DNA from 3 places in the Polaromonas sp. UC242_47 genome. Region 2 is predicted to be linked to each of the others. Evidence: riboswitches for the same ligand, from Rfam matches in the RefSeq annotation. Region 2 holds a riboswitch; each other region holds the start of a gene.

Region 1 (3,270 bases), 1.1 Mb from region 2:
TGCGCGCGCCGCGTATTCACAGTGCCAACACCCATGGCACAGGTTGCACGCTGTCTTCTGCGATTGCGGCCCATCTGGCTTTGGGCCTGTCCTTGACCGAGGCCGTGGAGGCCGCGCGGGTCTATGTGCGTGGCGCGCTTGAGGCCGGGGCCGCCGTGCGTACCGGCGCGGGCAGCGGGCCGTTAAACCACAGCCACGCGCCGCAGGCTATGCGGCTTATTCCGCTGGACGCTTAGACGCTTGCTCAGGCCGTCGCGCTGACTCTGGCGGGTGTGTCGCTGGTCAATCGCGCCAGCACAAATGTCATAAGCAGCGTCGGCAGGGCGGCGCCCCAGCTGGGCGCGAGTTGCGCGCAGGCGTGGTAACAGACGATGCCTGTGAACCAGATCAGTACCGCGCTGTAGTTCACCTGCCGTTCCGTGACCAGTGAGGGCACATCTGAACGACCGGCCAGCCGTGCCAGGATCACGCCGTACAGCGGGATAAAGACCGAGCTGAGCATCAGCAAAAACGGCTCCAGGCTGTGCATGGGCAAAACCATGGCCAAGGCGGTGCAGACTATCGCCATGGTGATGCCCCAACGGCGCACACTCCAGCGGGGTTTCAGGCTGTGGCCTGCGACCGAGCCTGAGTACAGGTCACCGTAGGCGTTGTCCACCTCGTCAATCAGGATCAGGCCCAGCGCAATCAGGCCGCCTTGCGCGAGCAGCAGTGCGGCCACAAGGTCAGTGCTGGGCGTGGTGATGGCGACCAGCACACCGAGTGCGTAACACCAGATATTGGCCACGGCGTAACCCAGCCAGGTGCCGCGCAGCGCGCTTTTGCCATCACGCCCGTGACGCGCAAAGTCGGCCACCAGCGGCAGCCACGAGACCGGCATGGCAATCACCAGGTCCAGCGCGGCCAGCGTGCTCATGCCGCCTGCGCCGGGGCGGTTCCACAGGGTGGCCAGGCCTTGCGCATTGGCTTTGACGAAAAACTGCCAGGTGAGCCAGAGCAGCGAGGCGATCACCAGCGGCAAACCGTAACGGCCTATGAATTTGCGCACCAGCTTGACCATGGAGCCCGACAGCAGGGCGATCAGCACGCCACCCCACAGCAAGGTCGCGAGCAGCGGCCAGATGGCGCTGGTGAAGCTGCCGGACTGGCGCGCAATGGCCAGGGTGCCGTCGCGCATCACGACCAGCTCAAAAGTCGTCCAGCCGACGAGCTGCACGATGTTGAGCAAGACCGGCAGGCGCGCAAAGCTGCTGCCGTAGGTGGCGTGCATCAGGCCGGCGCTGGACAGGCCGCTGTCGCAGCCTATCTTCGCCGTCCAGGCCAGCAGCCCGGCGCCCAGGACGGAGCCGACAACAATGACCATGGCCGCCTGTTGGGCACCCAGTGCTGGCACCAGGTAAGCGCCAATTTGCATGACCAGCAGGCCGACGCCCAGGCTGAGCCAGAGTGCGGCGTGGTCGCGAAAGCCAAACGAGCGGTCGCTGGCGGCTTGCGGTGTGAGCGCCGTGTTGGTGTTGCCGTAAGAGGCGGAATTAGCGGGAGTCGTAGCCATCAACATTCCAATCGTTAATGGCAGGTCGGCTTGTTGGAAGCCCAGGGTCGGGCGCCTGAAACATGCTTCCCTGCGCGAGGATTACCTCAATCAGGTTCAAAGGGACTTTCTCAGTCGTGTCGCTTTTTTCAAAACAGCACAACACCCCTAGCGAATGTGCCTTGACAGGCACGAGGCGGATTATAGGAACAGGCCGCTCATTGGCCTACCCCGGGAACGGTCAGTTGTTGCTTTTTAGTCGATCTTGACGTTGGCGGTTTTGACAATGGTGCGGTACTTGCCAATTTCCGAACGGATCAGAGCACCAAACTCCGCGGGGCTGTTGCCCGCAGGCTGAAGCCCCATGGACAGGAGTTTCTCCTTGATGTCCGGCTGGGAAAGCATACGCAGCAGTTCGGCATTGAGCTTGTCGACGACGGCTTTGGGCGTGTTGCGTGGCGCGACGATGCCATACCAGGTGCCGTCCTCAAAACCGGGCAGTCCGGCCTCCGCCAGGGTGGGCACTTCCGGCAGGGCCGCCACACGTTGTGTCGACGAGACGCCGAGGGCGCGCAGCTTGCCGCTTTTCACAAAAGGCACCAGCGTGACCAGGTTGTCGAACTGCGCATCAACCACACCGCCCAGCAGGTCGGTGGTGGCGGGCGCGCTACCCTTGTACGGAATGTGACCCACGTCCACCCCGGCCGCCAGGCCAAAACTCACACCGCCCAGATGCTGGGCCGTGCCGGTGCCGCCGTTGCCTATGGTGATGCGGCCAGGCGAACGTTTGGCCAAGTCAATGAATTCGCGGGCGTTCTGCGCCGGGACCTTGGGATGGACAACCAGCAGCAAGGGCGCCTTGACCAACAGTGCCACCGGCTGGAAGTCGGTGGCCGAGTCGTAATTGAGCTTGGGATAAAGCGACGGGTTCACCGCCATGAAACCGGCCGCGGCCAGGGTCAGCGTGTAGCCATCGGCAGGTGCCTTGGCGCCGGCTTCGGCGCCTATGTTGCCGCCTGCACCGGGCCGGTTCTCCACGATGGCGGGCTGGCCCCAGGCCGTGGCCAGGTGTTGCGCCACCATGCGGCCCAGCGTGTCGGAAGCGCCGCCTGGCGGGAAGGGCACGATCACTCGCATTCCCTTGCTCGGAAAATCGGTTTGCGCCACTGCGGGCACCATCAGGCTGGCCGCGCAGGCCAGTGTCACACCTAACAAACGAGAGAAGGAAGAAAGCGTCATCGTGGGTCTCCTGAACAAGAGGTTGGTGAGCCGTGTCAATCGAGCTTGGCGCCGGAATCCTTGACGACTTTGGCCCAGTGGCTTATTTCGCGGCGGATGAACGAACCGAATTCAGCGGAAGAACTCGGCATGGGGGTGACGCCCATGCCCGCAAGTTGCGTCTGGAAGGCCGGGTCCTTGAGCGCGCGGTTCATTTCTGCGTTGAGGCGGGCGACGATGTCTGTCGGTGTTCCCTTGGGCGCCAGAAAACCAAACCAGACCGTCATGTCAAAGCCCGGCACACTTTCGGAGACGGCGGGGATGTCCTGCGCAGCGGCTGAACGCTTGAGGCTGGAGACGCCCAAAGCGCGCACGCGTCCACCCTGGACCTGCGGCAACACGGCTGGCATCTGGTCAAACAACATGTTGACCTGGCCGCCAATCAAGTCCTGCATGGCGGGGCCGCCGCCCTTGTAGGGCACGTGGACGATGTCCACGCCAGCCGCGGATTTCAGCATTTC
Region 2 (3,270 bases):
TACAGAAAGTTTTCCTTGTGGTGGGAAATACACCACTTGGCCAGGATGGAGCCGCCACGCGAAACAATGCCGGTGCGGCGTTTGGCCGTCATGGGGATAAAGGGCAAACGTACGCCGGCGTGGATGGTGAAATAGTCCACACCTTGTTCGGCCTGTTCGATCAAGGTGTCGCGGTAAATCTCCCACGTGAGGTCTTCGGCGATGCCACCGACCTTTTCCAGCGCCTGGTAAATCGGCACCGTGCCTATGGGCACCGGCGAGTTACGGATGATCCAGTCGCGTGTGGTGTGAATGTTTTTGCCGGTCGACAAATCCATCACGTTGTCAGCGCCCCAGCGAATCGCCCAGACCAGCTTTTCCACTTCCTCTTCTATGCTGGAGGTCACCGCCGAGTTACCGATGTTGGCATTGATCTTCACCAGGAAGTTGCGGCCAATGATCATGGGCTCGACTTCGGGGTGGTTGATATTGGCCGGGATGATGGCGCGGCCGCGCGCGACTTCATCACGCACAAACTCGGGCGTCACAAACGCGGGCAGCTGCGCGCCCATGGGATTGCCGCGTACGCGGCTAGCCCGTTCGGCGTCATCCAGGTACTCGGCCATCCACTCGCGTTGGGTGTTTTCACGCAGCGCGATGTATTCCATCTCGGGGGTGATGATGCCGCGGCGCGCGTAATGCATCTGGCTGACGTTGGCGCCGGCCTTGGCACGGCGTGGTGTGCGTTGCAAACCGGCCGCCTGGGCACGCAGGGCGGCGATGCGCTGAGCTTCCGGATCCGCGGGATCGGTGCGGTCTTCCCGACGCGTGCCATCGTCAACGGCCTGGGCTGTGCGGCCGGTGTAAATTTCCGTGTCGCCGCGTGCGGCAATCCAGGGTGCGCGCAAGGCCTGGAGCCCGCGGCGCACGTCGATGTCGGCGGCTGGATCGGTGTAGGGCCCGGAGGTGTCGTAAAGCGTGGCGGATTCGCCGTTGCTCAGGCTGACTTCGCGCATGGGCACCCGCAGGTCGGGGTGGCGCTGGCCGGGCACGTAAATCTTGCGTGACGCGGGAAAAGGCTCACGTGTCAGGGACAGCAACTGGGCGAATTGATCAGGCGTGTTCATCGGGGCATCCTTGTGGTGTGTTGAAACACAAAATGCTCCGAAGGTGTGGCCAAAACCAGCCGGGTGGTTTTGATCGTTGACGGGCAAGCGGAGGTCCGCTTGCTGTCAGCTCTTCTTACGTCGGTACGAACCGATTCAAGTTCACGGGTTTGGCCTGGCCATCTCAGCGGCTCGACCACAATGGTCGGGCAGCACCCCGGAGCCATTGCATTCTAGTACAGGCGTTGTCGCTGCTTAAACCCCTTTTGTGACGTGCGGATAAGGTGCCAACCAGAATAGGGGCTGCGAAGCCGCTATGCTTGCCGCCAAGATTTCCTTCCCACCATGAACCCATGAATGCCTTGTTTGATTTTTCCACCGCCAGTGTGGCTGTCCTTGCACTGGCCGATGTTGAGCGTGCGCTGACCGAAGACATCGGGGCCGGCGACCTGACCGCCGGTCTGATTGATCCCGCGCGGCGCAGCCACGCCCGTGTGCTGGCGCGCGAAGCCGCGGTGATTTGCGGCCTGCCCTGGGTGGAGGCGACGCTGCAGCGGCTGGACCCGCAGGCCGAACTGGTCTGGCATGTGCGCGATGGCCAGCGCTGCGAGGCCAACCAGGTCATCCTGGAGATCAAAGGTTTGTCCCGCGCACTGCTGAGTGCCGAGCGGACCCTGCTCAATTTTTTACAATTGCTGAGCGCGGTGGCGACACAAACCGCGGTGTACGTCCAGGCCGCGCACGCTGTGCCGGGTAACCGCGCCAGCATTGTGGACACCCGCAAAACCCTGCCGGGCCTGCGGCTGGCGCAGAAATACGCCGTGCGTTGCGGCGGTGGGGTTAATCACCGCATCGGCCTGTACGACGCCGTGCTGATCAAGGAAAATCACATTGCAGCGGCCGGCGGCATCCATGCCGTGTTGCAGCGCACCGCCGAGGTGGCGGGCCGCGCGACCTTTGTCGAGATCGAGGTGGAGACCCTGGCTCAGTTGCGGGAAGCCCTGGAGGCCGGCGCCCGCATGATTCTGCTGGACAACATGGACCTGGCCCAGTTGCGTGAGGCGGTGCAGATCACGGCCGGGCGGGCGATTCTGGAAGTTTCGGGCGGTGTGAGCCTGGACACCGTGGCCGGCATTGCCGCCACCGGGGTGGACCGCATCTCGATCGGGGCTTTGACCAAAGATATCAAGGCGATTGATTTTTCCATGCGTTTTGCGCAACTGTGAGCACCATGACACCCGTGATGAATGACGTATCCACCCCGGTTCAACCGCTGGTCCGCATCGACTACGAACAGCCGGCGTGCCCGACACGTCACGCCTGGGCGCGGGTGCCGGTGGAGCCGGCGCCCGATGAACGTGCGGCCCTGAAAGACCAGATCCGCCGCCTGCTGAAAGAACGCAACGCGGTCATGGTGTCGCACTATTACGTGCACCCGGACCTGCAGGACCTGGCCGAAGAAACCGGCGGCCTGGTCAGTGACTCGCTGGAAATGGCGCGTTTTGGCCGGGACCACGCGGCGCGCACGCTGGTGGTGTCGGGTGTGCGTTTCATGGGCGAAACCGCGAAAATTCTTTCGCCCGAAAAAACCGTGCTGATGCCCGACCTGGAGGCGACCTGCTCGCTGGACCTGGGCTGCCCGGTGGACGCGTTCAGCGCATTTTGTGATGCGCATCCGGACCGCACCGTGGTGGTGTATGCCAACACCAGCGCCGCCGTGAAGGCGCGCGCCGACTGGCTGGTGACGTCGAGCTGCGCGCTGGACATTGTGCGGGCGCTGAAAGAGCAGGGCCAGAAAATTCTCTGGGCGCCCGACAAACACCTGGGCAGCTACATCCAGCGCGAAACCGGCGCCGACATGTTGATGTGGAACGGCAGCTGCATCGTGCACGACGAGTTCAAGGCCTTTGAACTGGAGGTGCTCAAAAAAGAACACCCGAAGGCCAGGGTGCTGGTCCACCCCGAATCACCGGCCGATGTGATTGCGCTGGCCGATGCCGTGGGGTCGACCTCGGCCATCCTGAAGGCGGCCCACGACATGGACGCGCAGGAATTCATCGTCGCGACCGACAGCGGCATGATGCACAAACTGCGCAAACTGAACCCCGGAAAAACTTTCATCGAAGCCCCGACGGCCGGCGAAAGTGCCACCTGCAAAAGCTGCGCACATTGCCCCTGGATGGCG
Region 3 (3,270 bases), 3.0 Mb from region 2:
GGCCTGCGTGGCCTGGGCCTGTCCGAGGGCGGCCATGTGGGTGTGTTGTCCGAGAACCGCATTGAATGGGTGCTGGCGCAAATGGGCGCGGGCCTGATAGGTGCGGTGGCGGTGGGCGTCTACCCCACCAGCCCGTCGCCCGAGGTGGCTTATGTGGTCGCCCACGCCGACATTGAAATCATGGTCTGCGAAGACCAGGAGCAGACCGACAAGGTGCTCGAAGCTCGTGACCAGTTGCCGCGCCTGCGCAAGATTGTGGTCATGGAAACCAAGGGCTTGCGCAGCTTTGCACCCGAGCTGCGTGGCCTGATCGTGAGCTTTGACGAGGTCGAAAAAGCCGGCGCTGCGGTCGGCCAAACTACGCAAATCGACGCCGCCATGGCGCGCCAGAAGCTGGACGACATCGGCCTGATGATTTACACCTCGGGCTCCACGGGCAAACCCAAGGGGGCGATGATTTCCTACCGCAATATCCGCGGCGTGGTGCCCGGCATCATCGAGCGCCTGGGCATCACGGACCGGACCACGCACCTGTCCTACCTGCCGCTGTGCCATGTGGCCGAACAGATGTTGACCAGCTTTGTGCCCGTGTACACCGGTGCGCAGGTTCATTTTGGTGAATCCATACGCACGGTGCAGGAAGATCTGCGGGAGATTGCCCCGACCTTGTTCCTGGGCGTGCCGCGTATCTGGGAAAAATTACACGCCAGCATCAGCATCAAGCTGCAGGAAACCGGCGGCCTGCGCCGCAAACTGTTCGACAGGGCTTATGCCGCCTGCCAGCCTCTGGCCGAGAAGCCGCGCAGCGCCTGGAGTCTGGCCGACAGGTTGACCTTCGGTGCCAGCTACTGGGCGATATTTCGCGCGCTGCAAAACTTCATAGGCCTGCGCAAGGTGCAAATTGCCCTGACCGGTGCCGCGCCGATTCCGCCCGACGTGGTGCGCTTTTTTCGCGTGCTGGGTGTACCGCTGATCGAGGTTTACGGCCTGACCGAATCCACCGGCATGGTCCTGGGCCACGACCCGCGTGATGTGCTGATCGGTACCGTGGGCATACCTATCTTGGGCGTGGAGCACCGGCTTGCCGAGACCGGCGAGTTGCTGTTGCGCGGCGACATGGTGTTTGCCGGTTATTACAAAAATCCCGAGGCCACGGCCGACAGCATTCGCAAGGGCTGGCTGCACACCGGCGACGTGGTGCGCGAGGAGCGCGGCCAGCTCAAGATTGTGGACCGCCTGAAAGACATCATGATCACCGCCGGCGGCAAAAACCTCACGCCGTCCGAAATCGAAAACACCATGAAGGGCAGCCCTTACATCAAGGAGTGTGTGATCGTGGCCGAAGGCCGCAAGTTTGTAGCCGCGCTGGTGATGATCGATTACGAGACCGTGGGGAAATGGGCCGAGGCGCAGCGTATCGCCTTCACCCACTTTCGCTCGCTGGTTGAGTTGCCGCAAGTGCGGCAGCTGATTGACACCGCGATTGGCGAGGGCAACCAGCGCCTGGCCCAGGTGTCGCAAATCCGCAAGTTCCATTTGCTGACCAAGGAACTGGACCACGACGATGGCGAAGTGACCGCCACCATGAAGGTACGGCGCTCCAGCATCTACAAAACCTACGCGGCCGAGATCGAGGCGCTGTACCACTAGGGTTCTCGGTCAGGCGTGTTTGCGGCTACTTTTTACAATCGTTTTAAGCCTCTAGCCCTTATTCGGTGGGCGCAAGCAGCTATCAATAGAGTAGCGATGCATGCCACGCGGTCATCCGCTGCCCGCATTCCGCTAGAATTTGAACTGCTCCGGGGTGCAGCCTTGCTGGTGACAGCAAGGGTGGCTGAGATGGTCAGAACCAAACCCGCGAACTTGAATCGGTTCATACCGACGTAAGGAGAGCTGCCAGACACCCCCAGTGGGCGTGGCACATCTTTCGGAGCACTTGTTTTTCAACAGGCAACCGAAAGTGTGACGAATGGCTTCTTCTCCTTTGATCGCTGAGCTGCAGGCCTACATCGCCGCCGACCACCCGTCCGAGGACGTATTTGACCGGCAGGCCCTCGCGCTGTTCGCCCACCAATACCAGAACAACCTGCCTTTCCAGCGTTTTTGCCAGCAACGCGGCAAAACCGTGCGCACCGTGAAAAGCTGGCGCGACATTCCGGCGGTGCCCATCAGCGCGTTCAAGGCGCTGACCCTGAGCTGTGTGCCGCCGGAGCAGGCCGAGCGCACCTTCATGACCAGCGGCACCACGCAGGCCGAGGTCAAGGGCAAACACCACCACCCGACACTGGCGGTGTATGACGCGTCGATGATCCGCAACTTCCGCCAGCGCTTCATGGGGAGGTGCGAGAAACTTCGCATGGGCATTCTGTTTCCGGACGAAAGCCTGTTGCCGAATTCATCGCTGGCCCACTACCTGGCGCTGGCGCTGCGGGAGTTTGGCGCGGACGGCAGCCACTACCTGCTGACGCAGCAGGGGCTGGACTTTACGCGCGTGATCACCGAGCTGGAACACGCGCAGCAGAGCGGCGAGCCTTATGCGCTGCTGGGGGCGAGTTACAGCTTTGTGCACCTGCTGGATGAGTTGCAACGCCTGGGCAAAACCTTTGTGTTGCCGCCGGGCAGTCGCGTGCTGGACACCGGCGGCTTCAAGGGCCAGTCGCGCGAGTTGTCCCTGGCGGATTTTTATGCGCAGATCTCTGGCGTGCTGGGCATCGATGCCAGCCAGTGCATCAATATGTACGGCATGACCGAGTTGAGCACGCAGTTTTACGATGCGGGCAACGCCATGTTGCCGTCCGTCAAATCGGGGCCACACTGGATTCGCACCCGCGTGGTTGAACCCTTGAGCGGCGAGGAGTTGCCCCGCGGCGAGCAGGGCATTCTGGCGCACTGCGACCTGGCCAATTTCAACTCCGTCACCACCATCCTGACCGAGGACGTGGGTGTGGCGGTGGACGGCGGCTTTTTGCTGCTGGGGCGTGCCGAGGGCAGCGCGGCCAAGGGCTGCTCGCTGGCGGTGCAGGAATTTTTGCAGGCGGCCGCGGCATGACCTTGCTGCGCGAAACCGCCGGTTATCTGCCTGGCCTCACGGCCGCGGACGTGGCATGGCAGACGCTGACCTTCGAGGGCCAACACGACACGCTGGAGGTCGCGGTTCCCGTGCTGACGGAAGACCAGACGGTGGCCCTGATGGCGCGGGTACGCAGCGCCAGCCGTGCGTATTTGAAGTCGCTGACGGTGGCGCAAATCGTGGACATCATCGACCGCGCC

The links. Region 2 has a riboswitch for thiamine pyrophosphate ahead of thiC (phosphomethylpyrimidine synthase ThiC). Riboswitches for the same ligand answer to the same signal wherever they lie in the genome.
Region 1: another riboswitch for thiamine pyrophosphate. It lies ahead of ACHMXK_RS13245 (purine-cytosine permease family protein); the one in region 2 lies ahead of thiC (phosphomethylpyrimidine synthase ThiC).
Region 3: another riboswitch for thiamine pyrophosphate. It lies ahead of ACHMXK_RS04195 (long-chain fatty acid--CoA ligase); the one in region 2 lies ahead of thiC (phosphomethylpyrimidine synthase ThiC).

What each region holds. Positions count from the first base shown of each region.
Region 1 covers NZ_JBIOAO010000001.1:2,717,267-2,720,536, reverse strand. The annotation lists gene thiD (bifunctional hydroxymethylpyrimidine kinase/phosphomethylpyrimidine kinase) at 1-236, shown strand, start outside; gene ACHMXK_RS13245 (purine-cytosine permease family protein) at 245-1,552, opposite strand; TPP riboswitch at 1,603-1,711, opposite strand; gene ACHMXK_RS13240 (Bug family tripartite tricarboxylate transporter substrate binding protein) at 1,787-2,770, opposite strand; gene ACHMXK_RS13235 (Bug family tripartite tricarboxylate transporter substrate binding protein) at 2,806-3,270, opposite strand, start outside.
Region 2 covers NZ_JBIOAO010000001.1:3,862,148-3,865,417, reverse strand. The annotation lists gene thiC (phosphomethylpyrimidine synthase ThiC) at 1-1,106, opposite strand, end outside; TPP riboswitch at 1,202-1,315, opposite strand; gene nadC (carboxylating nicotinate-nucleotide diphosphorylase) at 1,439-2,311, shown strand; gene nadA (quinolinate synthase NadA) at 2,329-3,270, shown strand, end outside.
Region 3 covers NZ_JBIOAO010000001.1:857,493-860,762, forward strand. The annotation lists gene ACHMXK_RS04190 (AMP-dependent synthetase/ligase) at 1-1,650, shown strand, start outside; TPP riboswitch at 1,791-1,907, shown strand; gene ACHMXK_RS04195 (long-chain fatty acid--CoA ligase) at 1,970-3,049, shown strand; gene ACHMXK_RS04200 (acyl-CoA reductase) at 3,046-3,270, shown strand, end outside.